2 linked regions of the Neobacillus sp. PS2-9 genome follow. The protein of the gene in region 1 interacts with the protein of each later gene in a pairwise test. Links are inferred from orthologs where the notes say so. Each region holds a gene or a part of one and is shown on either strand. Other genes may lie near its edges.

Region 1 (6,760 bases):
CGATAAGCTTGTAGATGTAATCGGAGCGAAATCCATCCAACCAACTAAAAAGAATCTCACTTATTATGGTAAAGAGCTCGAGGAAGCAATTACTGCATTTTCAGGAGAATTAACTGGAAAAACAAATCACTCTCTACGTTTTTTAGCGGTCCAATACTTTGAAGGCAATGAATATGTAAAAAACTATGTTAATGGCCTAACCAACCCACAAAAGCTTAAAGCTATTATGGGAAAATTAGAATCGGAGTTACAAAAACAGACCGACTTTAAATCATTAACAAACTTTATTTATCTAAAAAGAAAAGAAGTTATTGAAAAAATCATTGCTGAAGTGGCTAGAAAAAGTGATACCGTAATACCTTTGTCTGAAAAGATAGATTCTATCGTTACAAATCGATACCTTGGTATGCCGATCTTTTTGCTGTTAATGTATTTTATGTTTATGTTAACGTTTGATTGGTTGGGAACTCCCTTATCAGACGTTTTAGATGCTTTCTTAACCGGCCCTGTAACGGCTGGCTTTGAGAAAGTGTTAGGAGCCATTCATGCATCAGCATTTATTCATGCATTAATTATTGAAGGTTTGGTAGCAGGTGTCGGTGGCGTACTTGTGTTTGTTCCACAAATTTTTATACTCTTCTTTTTCATTTCATTACTTGAGGACTCTGGGTACATGGCTCGTGTTGCACTAGTAATGGATCGAATTATGGAATCGGTTGGACTAAACGGAAAAGCATTTATTCCGATGATGATAGGTTTTGGTTGTAATGTACCTGGAATCATGGCAGCACGAACAATTGAAACCCCACGTGAGCGTTTGTTAACGATCCTGCTCACCCCGTTAATGTCATGTTCCGCACGATTACCTGTATATGCCTTATTTGTCGGAGCATTTTTCGCCGCTCATAAAGCATTTGTTGTGTTAAGTCTTTATGTTCTAGGGATTGTTGTTGCCTTAGTATTGGCCAAAGTATTCTCTACTACCTTACTAAAATCTGAAACTTCCTTGTTTGTTATTGAACTGCCGCCATATAGGTTGCCACAGTTTCAATCTCTTTGGAGAAGTACATGGGATAAAGGGAAAGGGTTTGTAAGAAAGGCTGGTACATTTATTTTTGCAGGTTCTGTATTTATTTGGTTGTTATCCTATGCGGGCCCCAAAGGACTAAATGTAGATATGGATCATAGTTTCTTAGCAGCAATTGGAAACGTAATTGCTCCAATCTTTGATCCAATTGGCTTTGGAACATGGCAGGCTTCGGCATCGTTAATTACTGGATTTCTAGCAAAAGAAGCGATTATCTCAACGATGAATATTATTTATTTTGTTCCAAATGATGCTGGTTTGCAAGCATTGCTGGCTAATTATTACACACCGCTTGCTGCTTATAGTTTCATGGTATTCATTTTGTTATATATTCCATGCTTAGCAACTGTAGCAACGATATATAAAGAAACTAATTCAAAAAAATGGACAGCTTTTTCTATGATTTATGCCTTTGTGATTGCCTATGTATTGTCATTAATCATTTACCAAGGTGGTATGTTGTTGGGAATTGGTTAATTCTAAAAAGAGGTGAGAGCTATGATTGCCAATATTATTATTGGTGCAGCGATTTTTGGATATGCAACATGGGCTTTAGTAAAGTTCATAAATAAATCTAAAAAAGGGAAATGCGCTGCATGTGAACTTAAAAATTCCTGTTCAAGTCAGTGTGGACTTCCGCCAAACATAAATAAATAACCTAGATATAAAACTGCTATCAGTTGAATGGATAGCAGTTTTTTTCATAATATTTGAACGAGAGACGGAAGTTGTGTAAAATTACACTAGATGTTAGTGAAGGAAGGGCTTATATGTGACCAGGGATGAAATTATTATGCAGGTTTCTGAAAAGCTTCGTCTTATTCGGACGGAAGCAGGATATACTCAGGATAAAATGGCAGAAATTATTGGTGTCTCAAAAAAAACACTTGTACAAATTGAGAAGGGAAGAGTTCTTGCCAACTGGTCCACTGCTGTTTCTATATGTGCTCTTTTTCGTGAAACAGAAACAGTTCAATTCTTATTTGGAAATGAGCCTTTAGAAGTATTGGAAACTGTCGCACGTGAAGGAATAGATTTTCGTAAAACGAAAACACTTGGCGGCCGAATTTGGTGGAAAGTAGTATATAAGAAGAATGGATTTATTCTTCAACAAAATATACTTAGTAAACATTTTCGAATACTAGATGAGCAAAACTATAGGATTTTTAGTAGCTTCGATGAAAAGCTTACAAAACAACGCTTTAAAGAAATAACAAAAAGCTAATTATAATGACGAATGAAGAAAGATGGCACTTGTCCATCTTTTTTTATTTTTAGCTGTGTAAAAGAAACTTGATGATTTTTATACCCTGTTGATTGGAGCGGAAGGCGCGAAGACTCCTGTGGGAGTACGGTTCAGGAGAGACCCCGCAGGCGCAAGCGCCGAGGAGGCTCGCCGAAACGCCCACGGAAAGCGAAGCGACTGGAGCGGAAATCAACAGACACGTTTAACAGAGAATTATTTTTATTGAAACCGTCATAAAACATTGCGAATCATCGAAAATTATACCTGTCATAATTTACAGAGAAGGAAGTCATCAAATGATATTTAAAGATATTTTTAAGAACTGGAAAAAGTGGCATTTGCTTCAATTCATTGTTTTATTTGTATTAATCATCATCCTAGGTTTTTTTGGAATTATTTCTTACTTTGCAAATAGTGCCGATATATCTAAATTGAAAAATGAACTGCCACAGCCCACAGTTTTTTATGATGTGAATGAAAAAGTGGCAAGTAAGGTTTCAGCTAATAAGAATGAAGGAGTTCCTATTAAGGAAGTTCCCGTGTCAATGAAAAATGCTGTTGTTGCCATCGAGGATCATCGATACTATCAACATAATGGTGTCGATCTGATAGGTACCTCGAGGGCTCTCTTTCGGGACCTTAAAGCAGGAGGAATGGTCGAAGGGGGTAGTACGATTACCCAACAATTAACAAAAAACACACTACTTACATCTGAAAAAACATTGAACAGAAAAATACAGGAAGTTTTCTTATCCCTTGCGGTTGAAAGAAAATATTCAAAACAAGAAATCCTCCAAATGTATTTAAATCAAATATATTTTGGGAATGGAGCATATGGAATTAAACAAGCAGCGAGTAAATATTTTGCTAAAGAGGTGAAAGATTTAACTGTTAGTGAATCTGCATTACTTGCAGGCTTAATTAAAGCTCCTTCTGCTTTAAATCCGTATGACCATATGAAAAGTGCAACGGAACGTCGTAATATCGTCTTATTACAAATGAAAAAACAAGGATATATTTCGAGTAAGCAATATGAACAAGCTTTACATGAGGAAGTAGTTTTAAATGATAAGGGAGGAGATCCGTTTCGTGGAAAATTCCCTTATTATGTTGATCAAGTGTTAGAGGAAGCAATTAAACAATATGGTTTATCACAAGATGATTTATTAACAGGGGGATACCGAATTTACACGGAGCTTGACCCAAAAGTGCAAGTAGCGATGGAGAAAACGTATGAAAATGATACCTTGTTCCCTAAAGGAAACGATCGGCTTGTTCAAAGTGGTGGTGTCATCGTTGACCCTAAAACTGGAGGAGTCAGAGCACTTGTTGGTGGTAGGGGCGAGCACACTTTCAGAGGATATAACCGTGCTACACAGTTAGAAGCACAACCAGGATCTTCTTTTAAGCCGTTAGCCGTGTATACGCCTGCACTTGAAGAAGGTTGGAAAATTACTGATATGTTAAAGGATGAGCCAATGAAGTTCGGAAGCTACCAGCCGAGTAATTATGACCATCAATATGAGGGCGAAGTACCGATGTATGAGGCAGTGAAAGAGTCGAAAAATGTCTCTGCCGTATGGCTACTTAATCAACTTGGGATACAAAAAGGGTTGGATTCAATCAAAAGGTTTGGTATTTCCTTGGATAAAGCTGACCGTAATCTATCACTTGCTCTTGGCGGGTTGCATAAGGGGGTTTCCCCTCTTGATATGGCAGAAGCCTTTTCCGTGTTTCCTAATAATGGCGTCCGTATAGAAGCACATGTAATCAAAAAAATTGTTGACGCAGATGGTCAGGTTGTCGCCGAGTGGAAAGAAAAGAAAGTGAAAGTGACGACAAAATCAGTTACGGATAATATGACTACCATGCTCTTAGGTGTAGTGGAACAAGGAACAGGAAAAGCGGCGCAAATACCTGGTAGGGAAACAGCAGGGAAAACAGGTTCCACTCAGGTGCCAATTAAAGGGATCAATGGGTTGAAAGATCAATGGTTCGTTGGCTATACTCCTCAACTAGTTGGAGCGTTTTGGGTTGGCTATGACAAAACAGATGCCAGTCATTATATAACTCCAACAAGCGGTACAGGTTCAGCGGTGTTATTCCGTGATGTGATGACGGACGCTCTTAGAAACCAACCTAATCAAAGCTTTAAAGTGACCCATATTTCTACTTTGATGGAGAAGAAAAAGAAAGAAGAAGAGAGTAAACGGGGAATCGAACAGCAGTTTAATAACGAAGTCCAAAAATGGGAAAATAAATGGAATAAACAAAAAGAAAAGTGGGATAAAAAGAACAAGCATAAAGGAAAAGGTAAAGGGCATTAAGCAGAAGTTTGAAGGTTTCTGAAAAATGGGAATTGACTTTAAAAACCGTCGATGATAATCTAACAAAGAAGAAAAAAAAGGAAATGGAGGGTTACAACATGAAAAAGAACAATTTAAATTCAACAACTGAATATGTGAATGTAACCTTACCATCAATCGTTTTCTGTTAATTATTTTCTGTTTGACGTGATTAAACCAAACACAGGTTGCGTTTACTTCGCTGCGCAACTTGTGTTTTTTTGTCCCATTTTAAAAGGAGGCATACTGCACCATTTGCAGTATGCTTTTTTTTATAAAGGCTGTGTTATGAACATGGTTAATTTTTATACCCTGTTGATTGGAGAGGAAGGTGCGAAGACTCCTGTGGGAGTACGGTTCAGGGGAGACCCCGCAGGCGCAAGCGCCGAGGAGGCTCGCCGAAACGCCCACGAACCGCTCGCACCTGGAGCGGAAATCAACAGACAAGTTTAACAGAGGCTTTATGAATATTAATCTATAGGAGGAATGAACGATGTTAATCATTTCAGAAGTGAGACTAGCACACACAAAAAAGGAGCCAGAGGGCGGATAGGTTAACAAAGGGAGGAATTCGGAAATGTTTTCGGTATTAAAAAAATTAAGCTGGTTCTTTAAAGAGAATTGGAAACGATATGTGGTAGCTGTGACGCTATTGATTTTAGTAGGTCTTCTAGACGTAATACCGCCAAAAATAATTGGTATGGCAATCGATGATATTCATATCGGTGTAATGAATAAAGAAAAAATTATACACTATCTTAGTATTCTTTTAATCATCATGGTAAGCTCCTATGCTATCACCTATATATGGATGTATCAATTGTTTGGAGGAGCCTTTTTAGTTGAGCGAAAGCTAAGGTCCCGTTTTATGAACCATTTGTTAAAGATGACACCAGCCTTTTACGAACAAAACCGTACAGGTGATTTAATGGCACGTGCCACTAATGACCTAAAGGCTATTTCGATTACAGCTGGATTTGGAATATTAACCCTTGTTGATTCAAGTGTCTGGATGTTGACTCTACTTATCACGATGGGAGTTATGATTAGTTGGAAGCTAACTCTAGCTGCCATTCTTCCACTCCCCATAATGGCACTACTAATGAAAATGTATGGAAAAAGACTTCATACTCGCTTTATGGAAGCCCAAGATTCTTTTGGTGAGCTCAATGACAGTGTCTTAGAATCAATCGCTGGAGTAAGGGTTATTCGGGCCTATGTTCAAGAAAAGGCTGATTGTGAGCGATTCCATCAATTAACGGAAGATGTGTATGAAAAAAATATCAGAGTAGCAAAGATTGATTCATTGTTTGACCCAACTATCAAAGTGCTTGTTGGAATTAGTTATTTAATTGGACTTGGATATGGAGCCTATCTAGTTTTCCACCAAGCAATTACATTAGGAAATCTTGTATCTTTTAATGTTTACTTAGGAATGCTAATTTGGCCGATGTTTGCAATAGGAGAGTTAATTAATGTCATGCAGCGCGGAAATGCCTCATTAGACCGTGTTAATGAAACTCTTAGTTACAAAGAGGATGTGGTAAATCCAGTTCAAGTGGTTGAAGTATCAAATCCTAGTCGAATTGACTATAAAGAGGTTACCTTCCGTTACCCATCTTCTAAGGAGAATAATCTTATCAATGTAAATGTTGAGCTGTTCCAAGGGCAAACATTAGGGATCGTTGGGAAAACGGGTAGCGGAAAGACAACTTTTATTAAACAATTATTAAGGCAATACCCATTAGGATCAGGGGAGTTGTCCATATCCAATGTTTCGTTAGAGCAACAAACACTTAACCAGATTCGCCATTGGATAGGCTATGTGCCTCAGGATCATGTGCTTTTTTCAAAAAGTGTGAAAGAAAATATCCTCTTTGGTAGACGAGAGGCGAGTGAGAAAGATTTAGAAATGGCTATAGATTTAGCTGCCTTTCGTAAAGACTTAGACATGCTTCCTGATGGTCTAAATACTCTTGTTGGTGAAAAAGGAGTGGCTTTATCTGGTGGGCAAAAACAAAGGATATCCATTGCGAGGGCATTAATTAGAAATCCAGAAATACTTATTCTAGATGATTCCTT
Region 2 (5,970 bases), 410 kb from region 1 along the record:
AGCGTATACATTAATCGCTATTGTTGATAAAAAAATGACGACAAACCCTAAAAAGCCTCAACATGTTAAAAATCCGCGGAAAACGGCAAAAGAACTAGCTAAATATATTCAAATGGATGAAACCGAGATTTATAGTATCCTAACAAAGGGAATTTCCAAAGGAAGATTTCAAGTAGAGTTCGGCAAGGCTGGTAAAGATATTACGCATCAAACGAAGAAAGAAATTGAAGCCTTAGAACTCCCAGGTATTACTTTTATCCGTGATTCAAAACGGTTTTATCCAAATGGAATGTTCGCATCTCATGTAGTGGGGTATGCTGATCGTGTTGAACAAAAGGATCAAACCTATAAATCAATTGGAAAAATGGGAATTGAGAAATCATTAAACACGGAATTAACCGGAGTCGATGGTAAGATTAATTATGAGAGTGATCTATGGGGCTATTTACTGCCGGATGGAAAAGAGAAAATTACACCAGCAAAAAATGGAAATGATGTGTACTTAACAATTGATAAAAAAATTCAAACCTTTTTAGAAGATGCAATGAACAAAGTGGCAAAAGATTATAAGCCTAAAAAAATCATTGCCATTGTTGCAGATCCAAAAACAGGTGAGATTTTAGCGATGGGTCAGCGTCCGTCCTTTCACCCAAAAACAAAAGAAGGGATAGATAAAAGCTGGCATAATGAAGCGGTAGAAACATCATTTGAACCTGGTTCTACTATGAAGATTTTCACATTAGCTGCAGCAGTCCAGGAGAATGTCTTCAATCCAAATGAATACTATCAATCAGGGTCATATAAAGTGACAAATAAGGATAAAGCGATTCATGACCATAATGGCTCAGGATGGGGAAGTATTTCATACTTAGAGGGAGTTCAGCGTTCTTCTAACGTTGCCTTCGCAAAAATAGCAAAAGAAAAATTGGGCTTTGAAAGGTTCAGAGAATACTTAACTAAATTTGGCTTTGATAAACCAACGGGAATTGAACTACCAGATGAAACATCTGGTAAAATCCAGTTCACCTATCCAATTGAAAAAATTACTACTGCATATGGACAAGGAACGGCGATTACACCGATTCAACAAATTCAAGCAGCCACAGCCATTGCTAATGGTGGAAAGATGTTGCAACCTCATGTGGTTGAAAAGATTGTCAATCATGATACAGGTGAAACCATTAAAGAGGTTTCACCAGAGGTGGTATCAACTCCAATTTCTGCTGAAACAGCAAGTAAGGTGCGAGATATTCTTGAAACAGTTGTTACCTCGCCTAAGGGTACTGGTGGCCGTTACAAAATCGAGGGTTATAGTGTTGCAGGCAAAACTGGAACCGCTAATATTCCAGGACCTAATGGTAAATATATAAAAGGGGTAAACGGTTATATGTTTTCCTTCTTAGGGATGGCACCAAAGGACGACCCTAAATTAATCGTATATGTAGCTGTCCAGGAGCCAGTATTGGAAGGCTTGGAGGCAGGACAAGGGGCGATTCCTGTATCTGGCGTTTTTAATCCTGTGATGCAAAATAGCCTACACTATTTAAATATACAGCCTTCTGTCCTGGAAAAGGCATCGATTAATAAGATGGCAAATCTAAAAGGACACTCCGTTACTGATACCGTTAAGGACTTAAAGGAAAAAGGTTTTGAAACGGTTGTGCTTGGAAACGGAACAGAAATAATTGGACAACTTCCTAAGGCAGGGACAACTATATTAGAAGGGGAAAAGGTAATCCTCCAAACAAATGGAGAATTAACCGCACCGGATATGACCGGTTGGTCACTAAGAGATGTGATGAAGGTGGCGAGCCTTGCTGGCCTTAAGCTCAATTCTAAAGGAAAAGGATATGTAGCCCAGCAAAATCTTAAACCAAAATCACCTCTTAAAGAGGGTGATTTCCTCATTGTTGATTTGAAAACCCCTGAAGAACAGTGGAATGAAGAAAAAGAAGCATCGACTGATAAGGGGAAGGAACAAACCGATGACAAGGAAGAAAAGGTAAAAGATTGATTTGAAGAGGTTGACTGCAAAGTCGACCTCTTTTTTTACGCTGTTTTTTCAACAATGGCTCGTTCTATTGAAAAAAGTACAAGCATATAAATGAACGATAATGGAATGCAGGAAAGAGGAGGATCGTTTATACTATGCGTGTTTCAAATGTTACTGTCCGTAAGAGACTAATGATTGCACTATTCGTTGGATTCCTGACCTTCTTAATTATTGATGTTAGACTTGGATATGTACAATTTGTTCTAGGGGATATGTTAACCGATCGAGCAAAGGGATCCTGGAGTCGGAATATTCCTTTTGAACCAGAGCGGGGACAAATTGTCGACCGGAACGGGATCCCATTAGCAACAAATATTAGTGCACCAACTGTATATGTCATTCCGCGGCAGATTAAGGATCCTGCGACAACTGCTGAAAAGCTGGCATCCGTATTAAATATGTCGAGAGAAAATGCTTATCGTGAAATTACTAAACGTGCATCATCTGTACGGATTAAAGAAGGCAGGAAAATCTCACATGAAAAGGCAAAAGAAATTAGAGCTCTGGGACTTGAAGGTGTATATATAGGTGAGGACTCAAAGCGGCATTATCCGAATGGGAGTTATCTATCACACGTTCTTGGTTTTACAGGTGTGGATAACCAAGGATTAATGGGACTTGAGCAGTACTATGATAAAGAGTTAAATGGTGAACGGGGTGCGGTTAAATTCTATGCGAATGCCAAAGGGGAGCGCATGAATAGCATGGCCGATGATTATGAGCAACCAGTCAATGGTCTTGATTTAAAGCTGACAATAGATTCGAAAATACAAACCATTGTGGAAAGAGAGCTTGATATTGCAGAGGCGAAATACAATCCAGACGGAATAGTAGCTATTGCCATGAATCCTAATAATGGTGAAATCCTAGCCATGTCGAGCAGACCGACTTTCGATCCAGCTAATTTTCGAAATGTACCGCAGGAAATATATAACAGGAACCTCCCTGTCTGGTCTACTTACGAACCAGGTTCTACTTTTAAAATTATTACACTCGCAGCTGCGTTGAATGAAGGAAAGGTTAATCTGGAAAAGGAACATTTTCATGATTCTGGTTCAGTTCAAGTGGCGGGTGCACGGTTAAAATGCTGGAAAAGGGGTGGACATGGGGACCAATCCTTTTTAGAAGTAGTACAAAACTCTTGTAACCCAGGTTTTGTAGAATTAGGTGAGCGTCTAGGCAAGGATAAACTCTTTAAATATATAAAGGATTTTGGTTTTGGTCAGAAAACCGGAATTGATTTACAAGGGGAAGGGACAGGGATTCTATTCAATCTAAATCGGGTAGGTCCGGTTGAACAAGCTACTACCGCTTTTGGACAAGGGGTATCCGTTACACCGATCCAGCAAGTAACCGCAGTATCTGCTGCCATAAATGGTGGGATATTATACAAACCGTATATTGCAAAAGAATTAATTGATCCTGTTACGAAAGAAGTGGTTATGAGGAATACTCCTGTTGAAAAGAGAAGAGTTATAACCGAGGAAACATCGAAAGAAATCCGCCATGCCCTTGAGAGTGTGGTCGCACAGGGAACTGGAGGAAAAGCGTTTGTGGAAGGTTACCGTGTTGGCGGAAAGACGGGTACCGCCCAAAAGGCTCAAAACGGGAGATACTTGGAAAATAACTTTATTGTTTCCTTTATGGGTTTTGCACCTGCGGATGATCCCCAAATAGTGGTTTATGTTGCGGTTGATAATCCTAAAGGGGTTACCGCATTTGGTGGTACCGTCACTGCACCGATTGTAGGTGCAATCATGAAGGATAGTTTAAGTGCAATGGGAATAGAACCTCGTAAAGATCAAATCGAAAAAGAAATAAAGTGGCCAGATACGCCTTTATTAACATTACCTGACCTTGTGGGTCTCACAAAAGGCGAACTTCAGGAGCAGATGATTAACTTAAGAATTGATCCTAGCGGAGAAGGGGATGTGGTTGTTAGACAATCCCCTAGCCCAGGAACAAAAGTAAAAGAAGGATCCAAAATAAGGTTATACTTTGGAAAAGGGGACTAAAAATAAGTAAATAGTCATCCTTAGGGGCGGTCGGAATCTATTCCGCCGCCTAATTTTTTTAAAACCTACATAACAAATAGCAAAATAAAATAATTTAATGTAAAATAAGATGGAACTTTCGCTAGTAGTCTCACTGAGGTAAATACTGGCAATATGTATGTACTGTCATGAGAGGATTTGAGGTAAAATGAAACTACAAGAGCTACTAAAGTCTTTGCACCCAATCGTGCCCTTCAAAGGGGGAAATCCTGAAATTACATCGATTGAAAATGACAATCGGAAGGTGCAAAAAGGGAGCTTATTTATTTGTATTAAAGGCTACACTGTGGACGGCCATGATTTTGCAGAATCTGCTGTAGAAAATGGTGCGGTTGCCGTTTTAGCTGAACGCCCATTAGCAATAGATGTACCTGTTATCCTTGTAAAGGATACTACAAGATCAATGTCTGTACTTGCGGATGCCTTTTATGAACAGCCAACGAAAAAGCTGCATTTAATTGGAATCACAGGCACAAATGGAAAAACCACTACCAGTCATTTGATTGAAAAAATATTTGCCGATGCAGGTAAGAAAACAGGAATCATAGGTACAATGTATACGAAAATTGGTGAACAGATACTGGAAACGAAAAACACAACTCCAGAAAGTTTGACGCTTCAAAAAACGTTCAACCAAATGGTTGAGGCAGGTGTCGATTCAGCCGTAATGGAAGTTTCTTCACATGCACTTGACATGGGAAGAGTCCATGGTTGTGATTATGATGTAGCAGTGTTCACAAATCTTTCTCAGGACCACCTTGATTACCACAAAACGATGGAAGAATACAAACGTGCTAAAAGCTTATTGTTTTCCCAACTCGGTAATACTTATAATCATAGACAGCCTAAATTTGCTATTTTGAATGCCGATGACCCAGCATCTGAAATGTATCAAAGATCAACCGCTGCACATGTTGTTACATATGGTATCGACAACCAATCTGATATTCAAGCACAAAACATACAAATGACTCCTAAGGGTACTACATTTAATTTAGTTATAAATGAGTACAGTTACCCCATTCAAATGCATCTAATTGGAAAATTCAGTGTTTATAACGTTTTAGCAAGCATTGCTTCTGCGCTAGTTTCAGGGATTGAATTGAATAAGATTATTGAATCCATAGAGGGAGTTAAGGGTGTGGCTGGACGGTTTGAATTGGTTAATGCAGGACAAGATTTTTCAGTAATCGTGGATTACGCTCACACACCAGATAGCCTAGAAAATGTGTTGAAAACCATTCAGCACTTCGCAAAGAAAAGGATTTTTGTCATTGTCGGCTGTGGGGGAGATCGTGACCGCACGAAACGTCCATTAATGGCTCAAATTGCCTGCCGCTTAGCTACTGACCCTATTCTTACTTCGGATAATCCAAGAAGTGAAGACCCGATCGCGATTTTGAAGGAAATGGAAGAAGGGGTACAAGGTGAAAGCTACCAGGTTATACCTGATCGAAAAGAAGCAATATTTACTGCAATTAACAATGCAACGACTGGTGATGTCATTTTAATTGCCGGTAAAGGACATGAAACCTATCAGATTATTGGTAATGTTGTACATGATTTTGATGATAGGCTGATTGCTCGGGAAGCAATCGAGGGGAGATAGGTATGTATTTAGCTTTAAACGACTTGGTCCATTTGTTTTCTGAAAAACAAGGTGTTCAGGATGATATGTTGTTTTACACTATGTCCGATCAAGCCAATGTAGCACAGCCTAGAGGTTTATTTTTGCCAATAAATGAGGAGTCTGGAGAGCTTTCAGAAGCAATTGCTAATGGTGCCATTGCAGCGGTTTGGGAACGGGGAAAGAAACTTCCGCGTTATACACCAAACCATTTTCCGTTATTTATTACTGATGAT

The links.
Region 2: the proteins of RCG25_RS20405 (region 1) and RCG25_RS18360 interact in binary tests that used the Escherichia coli proteins (3 or more experiments, as listed by UniProt). The link is inferred for Neobacillus sp. PS2-9 from one-to-one orthologs.

Annotation. Positions count from the first base shown.
Region 1 is NZ_CP133269.1:4,066,560-4,073,319, reverse strand. The notes cover bases 2,215-5,144. They hold RCG25_RS20405 (transglycosylase domain-containing protein), read left to right. Parts: upstream 2,215-2,629; coding sequence 2,630-4,660; downstream 4,661-5,144. Other genes in these bases: RCG25_RS20410 (helix-turn-helix transcriptional regulator), read left to right, coding at 2,215-2,312. Outside these bases: feoB (ferrous iron transport protein B), read left to right, coding at 1-1,564; RCG25_RS20415 (FeoB-associated Cys-rich membrane protein), read left to right, coding at 1,586-1,744; more of RCG25_RS20410, read left to right, coding at 1,860-2,214; RCG25_RS20400 (ABC transporter ATP-binding protein), read left to right, coding at 5,256-6,760. UniProt on the Escherichia coli protein: Cell wall formation. Synthesis of cross-linked peptidoglycan from the lipid intermediates.
Region 2 is NZ_CP133269.1:3,658,503-3,664,472, reverse strand. What follows is about bases 1,643-4,608. They hold RCG25_RS18360 (stage V sporulation protein D), read left to right. Parts: upstream 1,643-2,148; coding sequence 2,149-4,068; downstream 4,069-4,608. Other genes in these bases: RCG25_RS18355 (UDP-N-acetylmuramoyl-L-alanyl-D-glutamate--2,6-diaminopimelate ligase), read left to right, coding at 4,256-4,608; RCG25_RS18365 (penicillin-binding protein), read left to right, coding at 1,643-2,014. Outside these bases: more of RCG25_RS18365, read left to right, coding at 1-1,642; more of RCG25_RS18355, read left to right, coding at 4,609-5,716; RCG25_RS18350 (hypothetical protein), read left to right, coding at 5,719-5,970. UniProt on the Escherichia coli protein: Essential cell division protein that catalyzes cross-linking of the peptidoglycan cell wall at the division septum. Required for localization of FtsN.